DNA from 2 places in the Aquitalea sp. USM4 genome. Region 2 is predicted to be linked to the other one. Evidence: predicted binding sites of a transcription regulator. Region 2 holds the regulator's gene; the other holds the start of a gene.
What was found. Region 2 encodes FNR, which switches genes on or off when oxygen is low (the NO sensors DNR and NnrR bind a similar motif). Its sites were predicted from a motif close to TTGATNNNNATCAA; they were not measured.
Positions count from the first base shown of each region.

Region 1: DKK66_RS04220 (DUF3149 domain-containing protein) is a predicted target of FNR. The motif match lies at 2,573-2,586, and genes of this name have one in related genera.

Region 1 is NZ_CP029539.1:900,663-904,872, reverse strand. Features, by position in the region: gene trmB (tRNA (guanosine(46)-N7)-methyltransferase TrmB) at 1-391, opposite strand, end outside; gene DKK66_RS04230 (SDR family oxidoreductase) at 428-1,345, opposite strand; gene DKK66_RS04225 (CDP-6-deoxy-delta-3,4-glucoseen reductase) at 1,387-2,421, shown strand; gene DKK66_RS04220 (DUF3149 domain-containing protein) at 2,666-2,803, shown strand; gene arcD (arginine-ornithine antiporter) at 3,182-4,210, shown strand, end outside.
Region 2 is NZ_CP029539.1:2,291,302-2,295,511, forward strand. Features, by position in the region: gene DKK66_RS10670 (RNA methyltransferase) at 1-605, shown strand, start outside; gene DKK66_RS10675 (DUF1853 family protein) at 583-1,515, shown strand; gene DKK66_RS10680 (flavodoxin family protein) at 1,512-1,970, shown strand; gene fnr (fumarate/nitrate reduction transcriptional regulator Fnr) at 2,097-2,843, opposite strand; gene hemN (oxygen-independent coproporphyrinogen III oxidase) at 2,956-4,210, shown strand, end outside.

The sequences.
Region 1 (4,210 bases), 1.4 Mb from region 2:
AAATATGCACGCCGTCCAGGCTGCCGTCGGCCAGCATGTTGTCCAGCACTTCCACCGCATCGTGACGGATGATGCGCAGATTGCTCAGCTCTTTCTCGGCAATCAGCTTGCACAGATTGCCCACGCCGGGGGAGTGCACTTCCACGCCCAGATAGTCGATAGCAGGATTGGCCGCTGCAATTTCAGCGGTTGCACCACCCATGCCAAAGCCGATTTCCAGCACCTTGGGTGCCTGGCGGCCAAAAGCCTGCTCCAGGTCGATGACGGTTGGCTGATATGCAATGCCCCATTTGGGCATGCCCTCGTCCATTGCGCGTTGCTGACCTGCAGACAGATGTCCCTGACGCAGCACAAAGCTTCTGATGGCGCGCCCGAATGCCGGATTTTCCATGTGATTCAAACAGATAATTGCAAGAAGACGCGCATGTTACCGAATCTTGCCGGCCTTAGCGAGTGCCACGCTCTGCCAGGCCGGATTTGCCGCCAGTTGTGCGACAAATTCGCGTGCCGTGGGGTAGCGCAGCGTCACGCCCAGTTCTGCCAGGCGCTGGTGGCGAAAGCGGCGGGATTCCGCCATGTAAGACCATAAACCCGGGCTGACGGCCGCTTGTACTTCTGCGCGGGATAGCCGTGGCGGTAGTGGCATGGACAGTGCATCAGCCAGCATGGCATACCAGTCGGTGATGGTGAGTGGTTCCTGGTCGCAGGCATTGTAAATGCGGATGCCGCCACGGTTTTGCTGCAGGCTGGCAATACACAGGCTGGCCAGGTCATCGGCGTGGATATGATTACTGAAGCTGTCTTCTTCTGGCCGGATCAAGGGCGTGTTTTGCACAAGACGGGTCAGCGGCAGGCGCTCGAGCGCATAAATGCCGGGTGCGCGCAGAATGGTCAGCTGGCTGCCATGGCGGCGGGCAAAGGCTCGTAGGGTATTTTCTGCATCCAGCCGGCGCCAGGCGCGCTCGGTTTGCGGCATGGGGGGCGAACATTCATCCAGCCAGTTACCGGCGCTATTTCCATACACGCCAGTAGTGCTGATATAGCTAATACGCTGTGGTATCCTGTCGGCTTTTGCCAGTGCGTACAACAACTTGCGCGTGCGGCTGTCGCGCATTCCGTGGCTTGGTGGTGGTGCGGTTATCCACAGATCATCAGCCAGACCGGCCAGCCGCTCCAGGCTGGCGGCATCGTCCAGATTGGCCATGACCGGAATGGCACCGCCAGCGCGCGCCGTTTCAGCCGCTTGCGCGTGATGTGCCAGAACCAGCACTTTCCAGTGCTGCACGAGTCGGGGCAGGGCCCGTCGGGCGACATCACCCATGCCTGCAATCAATAAAGTACGCATAGGCTGCATCTTACCGAGATTTGGAATAATAAAGGTACCCAATGACTTCCCAGGTCAAAGTGCTCCCGAGCGGGCATACGTTCAGTGTTGAAGCGCATGAAACCATTCTGGAAGCGGCTTTGCGCCAGAATGTCGGTTTGCCTTATGGCTGCCGTGACGGTGCTTGTGGCGCCTGCAAGGGCAAGGTCGTGGAGGGTGAGGTCAGCCAGGATGGCTATCAGGAAAAAGCCCTGCCGGAAAGCGAACGCATCCAGGGCATGACCCTGTTCTGCTGTGCCCGCCCGCAAGGCGATATCACCATTGAAGCCCGTGAAGTGGCCGGTGCTGGTGACATCCAGATCAAGACCCTGCCGTGCCGCGTGGAAAGCATGGTGAAAATGCACGACGTTGCCGTGCTTAAACTGAAATTGCCGGTTTCCGAACGCCTGCAATTCCGTGCCGGTCAGTACATCGACATCCTGATGAAGGATGGCAAGAAACGCAGTTTCTCCATTGCCAATGCGCCGCATGATGATGCCTTCCTGGAGCTGCATATCCGTCATCAGCCCGGTGGCAGTTTCTCCGATTACGTCTTCACCCAGATGAAGGAGCGCGAAATCATGCGCTTCAAGGGCCCGATGGGTTCTTTCTTCCTGCGTGAGGATTCGGACAAGCCCATCATTTTCGTGGCCAGCGGTACCGGCTTTGCGCCGGTCAAGGGCATCATCGAACACGCTATCCATCACGGTATCCAGCGTCAGATGGTGCTGTATTGGGGTGCACGCACCAAGGCAGACCTCTACATGGCTGAACTGGCTGCCAGCTGGCAGGCCGCGCATGCCAACATCACCGTGATTCCGGTGTTGTCCGAGGCGCTGCCGGAAGACGAATGGCAAGGCCGCACCGGTTTTGTACATCAGGCGGTACTGGATGACTTTGCCGACCTGTCCGGCCACCAGGTGTATGCCTGTGGTGCTCCGGTCATGGTGGAGTCTGCCCATCGCAGCTTCATTGCCGAACGCAAGCTGCCGGAAGACGAATTCTTCTCTGACGCCTTCTTCCTGTCCAAGGACATGGGTGGTAACAAGCAGCCCTGATCTGCCAGTTCTCTGCCATCAGACAGCCCCTGTCATGCAGGGGCTGTTTTATTTTTGTACTTGCCACCGAAATGGCCGCTCTGCGGGGTATGTCCGGCATCGTTCTGTTTTTGCGGGACTTTCCAGTTGTCCGCAGGACGCGGACAGATTGTTGATTTGCGTCAACATCCACATTTTTTGTAGGGTTATTATGACCATCGACTAATCAATCAAGGCGGCAAACGCCAGCTATGAGGAGTGGGAGATGGAACTGCTAGGTCAACTTCTTTCCGACGATGTCGGTGTTCTGGGTTTGGCAACCATTGTCTTTGCTACTGTGGTGGTATGTGGTGTGATTTTTGTGATCAGTCGTAAGGTGAAGAACGCAGGACCGAACGACTGACAGGTTTAGCACCAGTTGGTGTGTGTCCAGATTTCCTCTTGATGTGTGTGTTGGTGGATACGGTGGTGGGCCGTATCCATTTTTTTTGCCTGCCGTTTGTCTATCAGTCTTTATTGAAAAACAATTTATTGAAAATTACCAATAAAGAACAAATCCATATAGATAAATCCAATTTGGATAGACAGGCCGCTCTGCCTATAACCCAGCCATCTTTCTGCTGTAGCCCTTTTTTGTTCCATTTTTTCATTTGATCCTGATCAAACATATGTAGCTGCTTTCTGGAATAGGAGCGCTTCGATGACTATCATTGCATCATTGAATTAGAAATTAATAATATACAGATAGTTTTCAGGTTAATGTATTTCACGGAGAACGAAAATGTCCACTGATACAGAAGTGCAAGGTGGCGGAGCACCCAAACTGAAACTGGGTGCACTTACCGCACTGGTAGTGGGTTCCATGATTGGCGGCGGCATCTTCTCGCTACCGCAAAACATGGCGGCAGGTGCCGGCGCCGGCGCCATCATCATTGGTTGGGCCATCACCTTCCTCGGCATGCTGACGCTGGCATTTGCCTTCCAGATGCTGGCCAACCGCAAACCGGAAGTAGAAGGCGGGGTTTACGGTTATGCCCGCGCTGGTTTCGGTGACTACATGGGCTTCAACTCGGCCTGGGGTTACTGGATTTCGGCCTGGATCGGCAATGTGTCCTACTTTGTCGTGATGTTCTCGGCACTGGGTTTCTGGTTCCACGCTTTTGGCGACGGCAACACGCCAACCGCCATCATCTGTGCCTCCATCCTGCTGTGGGGCCTGCATTTCCTGGTATTGCGTGGCGTGCATGGTGCGGCATTCATCAACACCATCACCACCATTGCCAAACTGGTACCGCTGGCGCTGTTCATCGTACTGGTGGTGTTTGCCTTCAAGATTGACACCTTCAATCTGGACTTCTGGGGTAATCCGAAGCTGGGCTCCATCGTCGATCAGGTGAAGAGCACCATGCTGGTGACCGTGTGGGTGTTCATCGGTATCGAAGGTGCGTCGATGTTCTCGGGCCGTGCCGAAAAAATGAGCGATGTGGGCAAGGCTACCGTGGTGGGCTTCCTGCTGACCATTGCCCTGCTGGTGGCGGTATCGGTACTGGCACTGGGCGTGATGACCCAGCCCGAACTGGCTGCGCTGAAGAACCCGTCCACTGCTTACGTGCTGGAAAAGGCCATTGGCCCCTGGGGTGCCAACATCATGAATGCAGGTCTGGTGATTTCTGTCGGTGGTGCACTGCTGGCCTGGACGCTGCTGGCTGCTGAAGCACCTTACCTGGCAGGCAAAGACGGTGTGATGCCGCGCATCTTCGGCACCACCAATGCCAACGGTTCCCCGGCAGCTTCGCTGTGGCTGACCAAC
Region 2 (4,210 bases):
CCAATGCCCTGGCCTCCGGTGCCGTGGATGTGCTGGAGAGCGCCACCGTGGTGGCGAGCCTCAGTGAGGCGCTCAGCGACGTCACCGTGGCCTGCGCGCTCACCAGCCGCCGCCGCGAACTCACCACGCCACTTTCCACCCCGCGCGAAACCACGCCGGAACTGGTGGCGCGCGCGCGCGATGGCGAACAGGTGGCGCTGGTGTTCGGCAATGAAACCTTCGGCCTGTCGATTGAAGAAGTGGAGCAGTGCAACCGGCTGGTTACCATTCCGGGCAACCCGGATTACTTCTCGCTCAACCTGGCCATGGCGGTGCAGGTGATGACTTACGAGCTGTTCAGCCATACCGGCGTTGATGTGGAATACCTGCGTCCGGAAAGCGAAACCGCCAGCCTGGGCGAGGTGGAAGGCTTCTGCCAGCATCTGGACCAGACCATGGACGCCATCGGCTACTACCGCCGCCGTAACAGCGAGCGACTGATGCGCCGCATGCGCGCGCTGTTCAACCGTTCCGGCATGCTGCGCGACGAGGTGGACATCCTGCGTGGCCTGATGAAGCAGATCCAGCGCGTGGCAGACGGCCATGAGCACGGCGGCGAATCCTGATCGCGGTTTTTATCTGCCTTACACGCAGCCTGCGCTGCGTGATCTGGCTTTCTTGCTGACCGCCCCTGCTCCCTGGGATAGCGGCTGCAATCTTTCGCCACAACGCCTGCTGGGCCCGGATGGCCCGGCCTTGCTGGCCGCGCTGGAGCAAGACCCGGCACCGCTCTATGCCTGGCTGGCCGACCAGCCCTGTCGCCGTCTGGGCCACTATGCCGAGCGCTTGCTGGCTTTCTGGTTTCACCTCGCGCCCCATATCGAGCTGGTGGCCGCCAATCTGCCGCTACGGGACGCCAGCGGCCGCACCATTGGCGAATTTGATTTCCTGATCCGGCTGGATGGCGAACCACTGCACGTGGAAACCGCCAGCAAATTCTATCTGCAACTGGGCGAGGGGCCGGACAGTCTGGTAGGCCCCAGTCTGCGCGATGCCTGGCTGCTGAAGGCGGGTAAATTGCAGGCGCAGTTGCAGCTGTCCCGCCACCCCCTGGCCCGGCGCGTGTTGCCGCCAGACTTTGTGGCCTGCGCCAGTCAGGCCCGGCTGGCCGGCTGGTTTTTCTATTCCCGACCGTCCCGCCCCATGCCGCCACTGGCTGCGGATCAGCTGCAAGGCTGGTTCAGCCCGCTATTGCAGCCCTGGCCCAGTAGCAGCCCGGCATCACGCTGGATGTGGCTGCCACGCTTGAACTGGCTGGCTCCGGCCCGCGTGGCCGAAGCCGAAGTGCGTGAACAGCACAGCCTGCGCCAGGAATTGCGCCAGGCCGTGGTGCCGCAACTGGTGGCCGAGCTGTTGCCGCTGGGCGATGGCTACTGGGAGGAGGTGGCGCGCGGTTTCGTGGTGCCGCCAGGCTGGCCCGAAGCAACGCGCCTGCAGGCATTGATGGCCACGCTGCCAGGGAGTCCCGCCGCATGAAGCGCTTGCTGTTGTTGTATGCCAGCCAGACCGGCCGCACCTTGCAGCTGGTTGATGCCGTGCGCGCCAGCGTAGCGCAGCTGGCCGATGACCTGCAGTTCAACTGCCTGCCCGCCGAGCAGGCCACACTGGATGATTTGCTGACAACAGACGGCATCGTGCTGGCAACGCCGGAGAATTTTGGCTATATGGCGGGCAAGATGAAGGATTTCTTTGACCGCACCTTCTACCCCGCGCAGGGCCGTACCGAGGGGCTGGCCTGCCTCTTGCTGGTGTCCGCCGGTAACGATGGCATGGGGGCTGTGCACGCCATGCGGCGCATCATCGCCGGCTATGGCTGGCACGAAGTGCTGCCCGCCGTGGTGGTACGCGGCGAGCCGGACGCCGCGCAGCTGGCTGAAGTGGCGGAACGGGCCGAGCAACTGGTGGCCGGCATGCTGATCGGGCGCTGGTAATACCTTGCCCGGAAGAGTTAGTGCTTGCGGAGAATGGCGCGCCTGCCCGGATGGGCGGAAGATGCAAAAAGGGCGGTAAGGCGCATTGCGCCCACCGCCCGGATGGCTGTTACCGTGCCTGTTGGCTTACACGCCGTTGGCGTGGGTACAACCGGAGATCAGGTCCTTGAGTGCATCGGCCTTGATCAGCTGGATGTGCTTGTGGTCCACGCTCAACCAGCCTTGCTGCTGGAACTTGGACAGCGTACGGCTGACAGTTTCCAGTTTCAGGCCGAGGAAGCTTCCGATTTCCTCGCGGCTCATGCGCAGGATGAAATCGTTGGCGGCAAAGCCGCGGGTGGACAGACGCTGTGACAGGTTCAGCAGGAAGGCAGCCAGACGTTCTTCTGCCTTCATGTTGCCCAGGAGCAGCATGACGTTCTGGTCACGCACGATTTCGCGGCTCATCAGCCGGAAAAAGTGGTGTTGCAGGCTGGGAATGTCGCGCCCCAGGCTTTCCATGCGGTTGAAGGGCAGTTCGCAGACTTCGCTGTCTTCCAGGGCAATGGCGTCGCAGCCATGCACATTGGACGAGATGCCATCCAGGCCCATGAGTTCGCCGGACATCAGAAAGCCGGTGACTTGTTCACGACCGTCCTGGCTTGCCACGCTGGTCTTGAAGAAACCGGTGCGCACGGCAAACAGCGACTTGAAGGCTTCGCCACTGCGGAACAGGTATTCACCGCGCTTGAGGCGGCGGCTCTGACGGATAACTGCATCCAGCTGCGTCATTTCGTCGCGGTTCAACCCGATGGGCAGGCAGAGTTCGCGCAGACTGCAGTTGGAGCAGGACACCTTCAGTGCGTGCAGAGTGTGTTGGTGTTGGTCTGACATCGCGTGTTTTGTACAACCCTGTAAAGAAGCTTGACCCTTGTCAAAGCGGAATTCGCACGTTTTCCGCAAATTTACCAGTCCACCTGACGTTTGACTATCAATACCCGACGACATGCACACCACCCATCCGTTTTCGCCTACCCACTGTGAGTTCGACCGAGCATTGATCGAACGTCTTGATGGTTCCGGCCCAAGATACACTTCTTACCCGACCGCAGACCGGTTTACCCCGGCGTTTGGCGAGAAGGACTATAAAAGCTGGCTGATGCAGCGCCATCTGGGCATGCATCAGAACGCTATCTCATTGTACGTACACATACCGTTCTGTAACACGGTTTGTTATTACTGCGGCTGTAACAAGATCATCACCAAGGACAAGAGCCGTGCCGACCGCTACCTCGATTACCTGGAAAAGGAAATCAAGCTGGTTGCCGCCTCGCTTGGCTGCCGGGAAAAGCTGATCCAGCTGCACTTTGGCGGCGGTACGCCAACCTTCCTGTCCGACGAGCAGCTGGACCGCCTGATGACCATGTTGCGTGCCCACTTCGAATTTTTGCCGGAGGGAGAATATTCCATCGAGATCGACCCGCGCAAGGTGGGTCGTGAAACCGTGCATCATCTGGCGCGACTGGGCTTCAACCGCATGAGCGTGGGCATTCAGGACTTTGACCCGCAGGTGCAAGCCGCGGTGAACCGGGTGCAAAGCGAGGAGGAAACGCTGGAAGTGATCGAGGCTGCGCGCGAGGCGGGCTTCAAGTCGGTCAGTGTGGACCTGATCTACGGCCTGCCGCTGCAAACCCGCGAGTCGCTCAAACGCACGCTGGACAAGGTGATTGCCATTGGCCCGGACCGCCTGGCGCTGTACAACTATGCCCATTTGCCCACCGTGTTCATGCCGCAACGGCGCATCAACGAGGCGGACCTGCCAGCCGCCAGCACCAAGCTGGACATCCTGCAGGACGCGGTAAAGAGCCTGGCGGATGCAGGCTATGTATTCATTGGCATGGACCACTTTGCCAAGCCGGAAGATGACCTGGCCATTGCCTTGCGCCAAGCCCGCCTGCAGCGCAATTTCCAGGGCTATTCCACTCATGCCGACTGCGACATGATCGGCCTTGGCGTGTCGTCCATCGGCAAGGTTGGCCCCTGTTACAGCCAGAACGAGAAGGACCTGGACAGCTATTACGCCGCGCTGGACGAAGGCCGGCTGCCGGTAATGCGCGGCATGGTGCTGGATCAGGACGACATCCTGCGTCGCGGCATCATCCAGGCGCTGATGTGCCGCTTCTCCCTGTCGGTGGAAGCCATCGAGCAGGTGCACGGCATCAATTTCGCCGAGTATTTTGCTGCCGAGCTGCCAGCCATCC